3 regions of the Photobacterium sp. GJ3 genome follow, and region 1 is predicted to be linked to each of the others. Evidence: predicted binding sites of a transcription regulator. Region 1 holds the regulator's gene; each other region holds the start of a gene.
The links. Region 1 encodes CRP, which controls carbon source genes, mostly activating them, when cyclic AMP is high. Its sites were predicted from a motif close to TGTGANNNNNNTCACA; they were not measured.
Positions count from the first base shown of each region.

Region 2: a site for CRP is predicted at 1,889-1,904, ahead of cdd (cytidine deaminase). Genes of this name have one in related genera too.
Region 3: a site for CRP is predicted at 1,174-1,189, ahead of rppH (RNA pyrophosphohydrolase). Genes of this name have one in related genera too.

Region 1 is NZ_CP073578.1:3,088,278-3,091,556, forward strand. Features, by position in the region: gene KDD30_RS14345 (phosphoribulokinase) at 1-304, opposite strand, end outside; gene KDD30_RS14350 (YheU family protein) at 430-651, opposite strand; gene KDD30_RS14355 (OsmC family protein) at 684-1,088, opposite strand; gene crp (cAMP-activated global transcriptional regulator CRP) at 1,363-1,995, shown strand; gene KDD30_RS14365 (hypothetical protein) at 2,203-2,412, shown strand; gene KDD30_RS14370 (DUF1338 domain-containing protein) at 2,486-3,279, opposite strand, start outside.
Region 2 is NZ_CP073578.1:1,628,713-1,631,991, forward strand. Features, by position in the region: gene KDD30_RS07215 (hypothetical protein) at 105-653, shown strand; gene KDD30_RS07220 (CidA/LrgA family protein) at 716-1,093, shown strand; gene KDD30_RS07225 (CidB/LrgB family autolysis modulator) at 1,093-1,770, shown strand; gene cdd (cytidine deaminase) at 1,997-2,899, shown strand; gene KDD30_RS07235 (hypothetical protein) at 2,884-3,051, opposite strand; gene KDD30_RS07240 (DMT family transporter) at 3,043-3,279, shown strand, end outside.
Region 3 is NZ_CP073578.1:483,360-486,638, forward strand. Features, by position in the region: gene KDD30_RS02225 (DUF6482 family protein) at 1-21, shown strand, start outside; gene mutH (DNA mismatch repair endonuclease MutH) at 44-724, opposite strand; gene rppH (RNA pyrophosphohydrolase) at 1,344-1,865, shown strand; gene ptsP (phosphoenolpyruvate--protein phosphotransferase) at 1,872-3,279, shown strand, end outside.

The sequences.
Region 1 (3,279 bases):
CAAAGGTATGCAGATAGCGGCGGAATTTGCCGCTGCCATCTTCACCATACTGACGAAAAAAGTTTTCCAGTAACGCAAAGTCATTGGCCTGACCGCCAAAGTAACTGATATGGCGACCCTGCTCTTTCGCTTTGCGGATTTCCACATCCATTTCCGGGCGGGTAAAACGATGGAAACTATCCCCTTCCAGCCAGGCCGCATGAATGTTCAACATATTGAACATCTTGCGAAAGGCTTCAGAAGTGGTGGACGTCCCTGCACCGGAAGAACCTGTTACTGCAATAATCGGGTGTTTTGCAGACATGACATACCTTGTCGTTTATCCAAACGGAACAGTTATTAACAGGGCAATTGAAAGCCGTCAAGTTTCAAGGGCCTGTCTTCCGACGCCAGCTTCCGTTTTCTGACGCCAGTTTCAGTTTCACGCATTTATTCTGTATGCAGTGTCCGACGCAGCTTGATATCCACGGTTTCGTGTAATTCAGAGTACATAATGACTGCCTCGCCACAGGCCAGTTGCTGCCGGACCCGGTTCACTTTCTGCTCAAGACTCAGCTCACGCTCACCGTAATCCGTTCCTTCCCGCAGCACAAAATGCTCAATCAGATGGGTCAGGGTGTCCGGGTCGATCTCTTGCCAGGGAATTATCATACAACTTACCTGATATTCACCGTTCGCGGCATTTAAGCCGCGACAATTTCATAAGAATGGGTCAATGCCACGCCTTTGCCCAGCATCAGGCAGACAGAGCAGTATTTTTCCAGCGACTCTCCCACAGCTTTCGCCACCGCCGCTTCGTCCAGATCATGACCCGTGACCACAAAGTGCAGGTTTGCAGATGTGAAATAACGCGGCGCCTGCTCGCGGCGGACTGAACTGATCTGCGCTTCACAGGCCGTAATCGCCTGTCCGGCAGTTTTCAGGCCGTCGACCACATCGACAGAACTGCAGCCACCTGCAGCCATCAGGACCAGTTCCATTGGACTGGGTGCGGTGCTGCCGCCGTTCCCGTCCATCACCACACTGTGACCTGAGTTTGACTGTCCAATGAAAGTCAAACCTTCTACCCATTTAACACGTGATTGCATGCAATACTCCTTACATCAAAAAACCGGATTTAATCACTAAGTCACAACGGTGTGATCATGTGCACAGTAAAGTGTCCAAAATGTTCATTTATCCCCGCGCAATATCAAGCAAAGCGTGACGAAAAAAGTTAAACTCATGGTCTGAATGTTCACATGCGCTTGCAGCCCAGCCGTTGACTGAATATGCTAGTTGGCAAACAATCGTATTGTTCTACCCAACCCCAATTCAAGGAATGACGCCGTTGGGCAACACACTGCAGAGGAAGTAAGTAATATGGTTCCAGGTAAACCGCAAACAGATCCAACTTTGGAGTGGTTCCTTTCTCACTGCCACATTCATAAGTACCCTTCAAAGAGTACACTGATCCATGCTGGCGAGAAAGCAGAGACCCTCTACTACATCGTAAAAGGCTCCGTGGCCGTTCTGATCAAGGATGAAGAAGGCAAGGAAATGATCCTGTCCTACCTGAATCAGGGCGACTTCATCGGTGAACTGGGCCTGTTTGAAGAAGGCCAGGAGCGTACTGCCTGGGTTCGTGCGAAAACCCCTTGTGAAGTAGCAGAAATTTCCTTCAAAAAATTCCGTCAGCTGATTCAGGTCAACCCGGATATCCTGATGCGTCTTTCTGCGCAGATGGCACGTCGTCTGCAAGTCACCAGCCAGAAAGTTGGCGACCTGGCTTTCCTGGACGTCACAGGCCGTATCGCTCAGACGCTGCTGAACCTGGCAAAACAGCCAGATGCGATGACTCACCCGGACGGTATGCAAATCAAAATCACCCGTCAGGAAATTGGTCAGATTGTTGGCTGTTCCCGCGAAACCGTTGGCCGCATCCTGAAGATGCTGGAAGAGCAGAACCTGATTTCTGCCCACGGTAAAACCATTGTTGTTTACGGGACTCGCTGAACCAATGGGGCTGCAGCCCCTGAAGTAATGCAACCAGTGTGAGTACTCAAAAAGCCGCCATTGCGGCTTTTTTTGTGCCTGTCAGTCGTCCCCCGGAAGCTCTCTCCACGTTGCATCCGGATTCTCTAGGCATATCACATTATTGCAGTTGCCTTCCTTTGCTGCCTTGCTACATTTGGCATATCAGACCGATGTGGATGCGACGAGATGGATATCGAACGTTTTGCCCCGAATGCACAGCACAGCCAACTGCCTCCCCGCCCAATGATTACCATGGGCCGCTTCCTTGCTTCCTCCGTAGAAATGACCGGCTTTCAGTCGCCCCGCCAACTGCTGGAGCAAGAGGCTGATGTGCGCCCGGCCGATCTTTCAGCACGAGAAGATGACTGGATGCTGCCTCTGGATCGCCAGCACTGAACATCCGTTTCTGTTCTGTCGCAGCTAAAAAAACAGCGGCCCTGAGGCCGCTGTTTTCTTTATCAAGAATCCGTTACATATTCGTACTTTCGAAGATCTTGTCTGCCGATGCTTCCACAAAGCCAGGGTAAAGCACTCCGTCTGCCTGCGGATAACGCTTGGCAAACTCATAGAAGCCACCCGGGATGGTGCGGACACCGTCCGTAAAAGCAACATCAACACGGTCGGCCATGGTCGAGGACTGCTCCAGCATGACTTCCGGGTTTCCTTTCACTTCACCACCAGAGGTGTTGATGCTGAAGCCATTGTGGCGCAGCAGGCTGTTCACCGCTGAGACTTCAGTAAACTGCTCCAGCTGATTCACACTCACGGTGAAATGGTTGGCACCATAGCCATGTGCTGCAACCCAGCCAGCGTACTCGCTCTCTTCCGCTAGTTTCTCGTAGGTTGCAAAATCCAGCTCCCACAAACGACCGCCGTAGAGGAAACTGCCGTTATCCATCGCACCCTGAGGAATTTGCTTCACCAGACTGCGCACGGTATTTTGCAGATCCGCAGAGCACTGACCCACCAGCAGCTCACTGATAAACACTTTCGGTGCAGCCGGATTCGGATGCTCAAAATGTTCAGCGTACAGCTTTTTCTTTTCGAAATGGTAAGTCCCACATGGCTTGTAACCAATCGCAATAAAAGGTGCAGCCAGCACATCCAGACTCACACCCGGCAGATTAAGCGTCCGCAAAGCGATATGATCGTTGAGCAGCGGAGCATCCTCTGTCAACAGATCATGTACCTGTGCAGCCGACGGGCAAAGACGGTTTGTGAAGTCTTGCCACAGGGCATCAAACAATTTTTCCACTCTTTCCA
Region 2 (3,279 bases), 1.5 Mb from region 1:
CTTGGAGACTGCAAGGATTCTGGCTTTGGCTGGCTCTCCCATGGTGTTTATTGCCAGACAATGAAAGGAGTACATTCGGCAATAATTTGGAAGAAGTATTGGATATGGCAACTGAATCTCTTACCCGTTGTTACCGGTTCAGCCGGGTTGATTTTGAACCTGATCTGAGGCTGCTTGTCTGGCCGGATAAATCAGAAACGGCACTCACTCTGCATGAAACCCGTCTGTTGGAAGCACTGTGCTACTTTGCCGGTGAAGTTCTGAGTCATCAGGTACTCTCAGATAAAACCTTTTTTCCTCAGGATTCCTTATCACAGGTTCAGCAAATCGATCTGGCGTCGGTCTTCAATTCCCTGCGCCGCAAGCTGACGGTGAACGGCGTGATGGCCATCCCGGTCGAGGTCTTACCCCGTTACGGATTTCGAGTGCCGTTGCCGAAAGAAACCTGTCGTCACATCCATCGTTTTCAACAACCAGAGACGCTGCCTGCACAAGTGCCTGAGCCATTGGCCAAAACAAGCCAGAAACCACGACGGCCAAAACCCAAAGTGTCCGCCACCGAGCACATTGTGAAACACAGTTTAATGCACAAGCTGTCTGTCATCCTCTTGGCTGCTGCGGGCGTTGCCATGGTGATTGTTTCGAACTTGTAATCTGTTGCGCCGGATCAACGGCTTCCCTCAAAGAAGTGTGGTGTAGATCTCATCTTTTTTGTATGATTGCGACACCATTCATCTTCATCCTTGTGTATATGAGCTACCTGCGTTCATTTGCCATCATTGCCATTTTCCTCATGGCCGGGAAAGGATTTCAATCTCTGACTCAGATTCCGATCCCAGGCAGCATTCTTGGCATGCTTTTGTTGTTTACTGCACTTTCCACGGGCTTACTTCCGCCGAACTGGGCCAAACCGAGCTGTCATCTGCTGATTCGCCATATGGCGATTCTTTTTGTCCCTGTCGGTGTCGGCTTAATGAACTATCTCGATTTGCTTCAGGCCAATGCCCTGCCAGTGTTGGTCAGCACGCTGGGGAGCAGTCTTGTCGTGCTGCTATTCGTCGGCTGGTATGTACAGCGAAAGGAGTCTGACTGATGTGGATTCTGGTCACTGTAGTGGTTTTTTGGCTCGCCCGTCTTTTATCAAAACGCTTCCAGCACCCTGTTTTGAACCCGCTTTTAATTTGTCTGGTTGTGATTATTCCTTTGCTGCTGGTCCTTCAGGTGCCCTATGAAGTCTATTTTGAAGACAACAAATGGATTCACTACTTGCTGGAGCCGGCTGTCGTGGCACTGGCGTTCCCTTTATACGAGCAGTTGCCTCAGATCCGCAGTCGCTGGAAAGTAATTGTCACCGCCGGTCTTTGTGGCAGCGTGCTGTCAATGATCACTGGCACCGCCATCGCCCTGGCCCTTGGGGCCGACCTGCAACTTGCCGCCAGCATTTTGCCCAAATCAGTCACAACGCCGATTGCAATGGCAGTTGCCGAACAAATTGGCGGGGTGCCTTCGCTGGCTGCGGTTATGGTGCTGATCGCGGGTGTCTTCGGCGCCGTCCTTGGTTATCCCCTGTTTCAACTGGCCCGGATTTCTCATCCGATGGCCAAAGGTCTCAGCATGGGAACGGTGGCGCATGCATTAGGCACGGCTAAAGCTGCTGAAGAAAATTATAAAGACGGGGCATTCAGTTCGCTGGCGTTAGTCCTATGTGGTGTCATCACCGCTATTCTGGCTCCTGTGATCTACCCGATTCTCTTGTCTGTTTTCCAGTAAATTTCCATTCACTCAGTAACCAGCAAAAGCCCGCTACCACCGTTGCGCTGCAAAATCGTAGTGCATTGCTATGCGGCCTTTACTGCATTGAAAATGCATACATTTTTCTCACAAAACATGTGAGAACACTCACTATTCAGTGAAAATAATGAAATGACACGACACCAAAGGTGATCATTGTCACTAAAAATATTCCTTAACGCTCTACAATGCGAAAGTGAATTCAATAAGGAGAATCACTATGCGCGCTGAAGTATTGGAAGCTTTAAGCAAACTTCCCCATGAGCTGTCGCAGGCACTGAAGCCAATGATGACCGCTCCAGGCTTTGACGCCTCCCTGAGCCCGGAAGAATTTCAACACCTGATGGCAGTAAGCCAGTTATCCGATGCCGAACTCCGGATTCAATTACTCAGCATTGCTGCAGCTTATTCCATTGCCAGTATTTCGAACTTCTATGTGGGTGCGATTGCCCGCGGCACTTCAGGTCGCCTGTATTTCGGCGCGAATATGGAATTCGAGTCAACCTCAATGTCACAAACCGTGCATGCCGAGCAATCGGCAATCAGTCATGCCTGGTTGAAAGGTGAAGAAGGAATCAGCGATATTACCGTCAATTACTCTCCCTGTGGTCATTGCCGACAGTTCATGAATGAACTGAGTACCGCACAAAGCCTGGTGGTTCAGCTCCCTGAACGAACGCCAAAAGCGCTGCAGGAATATCTGCCGGAATCATTCGGCCCCACAGATCTGGGCATCACCGATTTGCTGTTGTCTGATAAAACGCATGATTTACAGCTTGATTCAGAAGACGCGCTGCTGACGGCGGCCTGTCAGGCGGCAGATAAATCTCACGCACCGTACAGCAAAAACTTCGCTGGGGTTGCACTCAGAGCTAAAGATGGCCGGATATTTTCCGGTATGTACGCAGAAAACGCAGCATTCAATCCAAGCCTGCCACCATTGCAAGTCGCCATGATCCACATGAATATGGCGGACTATCCACTTTCAGAGATAACGGAAGCAGCACTGGTAGAGCAGAAAAGTGCGCCAGTCAGCCTGCTGGCAGATACCCAGACGACACTGGAAACCTTCAGTCCGGATTTACAGCTCGCCTACGCTGCAATCTGACCTGTTTTTTCTTTCTTTTCCTTGCAACCGGCAAAGCATCCTGTTTTGCCGTTTTTTTCGCCTGATGCCTCGAAGAGAATTATTTTGAGGTCTGCCGTGATCAGCGTATGATTCCAGATTATTTTTGATCTGATTAATACGTTATGACTCATCGACATAATCCAATTCAGGGTGCCTGCTGGATGTTAACGGCGGGAACAGCCTTTGCTGTTGTCAACAGTATGGTGCAGTACCTGAGTGTGGTCTTCCATCTGCCTTCCACCACTGTCGGGCTGATTCAGTACTTTATCGCTCTGATTGTCATGCTGCCTTGGCTTCAAAAGATCGGGCTGCGCCAGGCATTAAAAACCCAACATTTTGGTATGCACTGTTTTCGGGTT
Region 3 (3,279 bases), 1.0 Mb from region 1:
GATATGACTATTCCGCTCTGATAGGGCCGGAGCGGGTCGGGCCTCAGAGCATGAAATGCCGGGCCAGAATCTCGGCTGTGAATTGAGTTTTCAGATAAAAACCGCGCGGTAGCGTTTTGATCGGCTGCCCGTCTGCGCCGTAAGCTTCGGTCAGTACTTTGCTATTTGCTGCTTTTGGGCGAAGTTGAAGTACTTCACCGTGTCGCGCGGTGATCTGTTCAACCCGGCCCAGAACGATGAAATCCATCAGTTCCTCCCAATCACGTTTCAGGCGGGCTTCTTCCTCCACAGAAGGACTCCAGAGCAGTGGCGAGCCGACATGGCGTTCCGCCAGAGGGATTTCCCGCTCGCCTTCAACAGGGATCCACAACACCCTGGCCAGTTTATGGCGAATATGGCTGGTTTCCCACCGAATGCCTTGCAGGCCAATGAGCGGCGCGACGCAGACAAATGTGGTTTCCAGAGGTTTACCCTGATGGCTGATGGGGATGGTTTTCAGTTCAATGCCTAAATCGGCAAAATCCGGGACGGGCTGACTGCCGGCAGTGGCACCCAGATGCCATTCGAGAAGTTGACCAACCCAGCCTTTATCCCGGCGTAAGTCTGGCGGCGGGGTTTGCCCGGCCAGTTCTGCCAGTTCACCTAAGGTATAGCCGGCCAGTGCCTGAGCTCTGTTGATGAGTTCAGATTCAGATGTGGGCGGAGATTGCTGAATGATTGTCATCTGGCTATCCGGTTGGTGGTGAGCGTCTCGAAACAATTCATATTAACACATTCAGTATCTCGGTTGATCAACCCATCAAAGCAGGATCCTGTGCCAAAGATATCCACAGGTAAAAAATTGAACAAAGTGCGCATTGTCTGAACTGGACGGATTTACAGGGGAATGTTCAGACTTTAGTCATTGTGTTGTGTGTTTTTTCATCGATCCATCCCTGTGGATGTGGATAACAGCAGATTTGGTTGATCTTTAACCAGGCGATTGGATCCGATTGAAATGAGGGTTGAATCAAGCCATTTCAACTCGGGTGTAACGTTTTAATATGTTGATTGATAATAACTTTTCTGTGTGGTTGATACTGTGGTGAATCAGGATGGATCCCCTTGGGTTGTTGATTAATTCGGCAAGAACAGAGCTTCTACACAAAAATATCCACAGAAAGCGTGAATAAATGTGGGAGAAGTCTCATTTCTTTGTTCATAACCTCGGGTTCTTGGTGGAGTTATCCATAAAGTGAGTGCTAGGTAGGAAAAAACAGTGATTGATGACAATGAATGTTTACCCTGAGGCGCATTCTGTGAAAAAATCACTGTTAATTGATATTTTTACTTGAGGTCGTCCAGTGATTGATGGCGATGGATACCGCCCTAATGTGGGGATAGTTATCTGTAACAGCCATGGCCAGGTATTTTGGGCTCGACGATATGGACAACACTCTTGGCAGTTTCCGCAAGGTGGTATAGATGAGGGGGAAACTCCCGAGCAGGCTATGTACCGTGAACTGTATGAGGAAGTGGGTCTGACCAAAAAAGACGTCAGGATTCTGGCCTCCAGCCGACACTGGTTGCGCTATAAATTACCTAAACGTCTGGTTCGGTGGGATTCTAAACCAGTTTGTATCGGGCAGAAGCAAAAGTGGTTTTTGCTGAGTCTGGAATGCGATGAGTCCAAGGTGAATATGCAACGTGGCACGACACCGGAATTTGATGGTTGGCGATGGGTCAGCTATTGGTATCCGGTTCGTCAGGTTGTGTCCTTTAAACGGGATGTTTATCGCCGGGCGCTGAAAGAATTTGCAGCGATGGCGATGCCGTTTAAAGAGCGTAAGGATCGTAAATCTAAACGAAAACACAGGCGGGGTTAACCCTACATGCTGACCCAATTGAGAGAAATCGTAGAGAAAGTAGCCAGCGCGCCGACCTTACTCGAAGCGTTAGATCTCCTTGTGGTCAGCATTTGTGATGCGATGAAGACGGAGTGCTGCTCTGTCTATATTGTAGATGAGCAGCGCCAGCAGTATATGCTGATGGCAACCAAAGGCTTAACCAAGCCATCCTATCAGGTCGGGCTGGGGTTTGGCGAAGGTCTGGTCGGACTGGTGGGGCGCCAGGCTGAACCTGTGAATGTAGCTGATGCCAGTCAGCACCCGAATTTCAAGCATATTCCCGGCACCAACGAAGAATATTTCCGTTCCTTTTTTGGCACCCCCATTATTCATCAGCGAAAAGTGCTGGGCGTGCTGGTCATTCAGCAACGGGAAAAGCGTGAATTCACCGAAAGCGAAGAATCTTTCATGGTCACTCTTGCAGCGCAGCTTGCGGTGATTCTGGCACACGCAAAAGCACAGGGTATGTGGCCGGATCAACGGGATGGTTTGCATTTAACCGGGTCCGCAGCATCAACCGGTGTTGCGGTTGCAAAAGCCTGGTGGGACGACAATCAACCCCGGTTGGAAGCAGTCTGTCCGGCATCTTGCCTGGATCGTGAAGCGGAGCAGGAGCGGCTCAGTATTGCCATTGAGATGGCCAGCAATGAATTCCGGCGGTTGCGAAAACGCTTCGACAGTGAACTTCATAAAGAAACGCTGGCCATTTTCGATTTATTCAGTCACTTGCTCAATGATCCGATGCTGCGCAAGGATCTCTTCACCAAAGTTTCCGGCGGCGATCAGGCGGAATGGGCGGTTCGTCAGACCGTCGAAGCGTATTCCGGCCGGTTTGCCAATATGAAAGACGATTACCTCCGGGAACGGGCTCACGATATTCGTGAGTTAGGGCAGCGTCTTTTATTTTTCCTGCATAACGAGGAAGGTACCGAGCATCAGTGGGAAGCGCCCATTGTACTGCTGACCCGAGAGCTGACAGCCGCCATGCTGGCGAGTATTCCCAGAGATAAACTCGCTGCCGTGGTGGCTCAGGAAGGGGCGGCAAACTCACATGCGGCTATTTTATCCCGCGCACTGGGGATCCCCGCTATCATGGGCGTTGATTTTGTGCCGGAGAAAGTGCATAACGCACTGGTGGTCGTGGATGGCTACCGCGGTGATTTGCTGATCGAACCCAACCGGCAGATTCTGGCTGAGTACAAACGGCTGTTGCGTGAAGAAAATGAACTGACAGCGCTTGTTGAACAGGATCTGGATAAATCCGCCGAAACGGCAGATCAGGAAAGAATTTACCTGTTTCTGAATGCCGGCCTGAGTGCGGACACCAATATCGCGGTGAACAAAGGCGTTGATGGTGTCGGTTTATATCGCACTGAAGTCCCGTTTCTGCTCC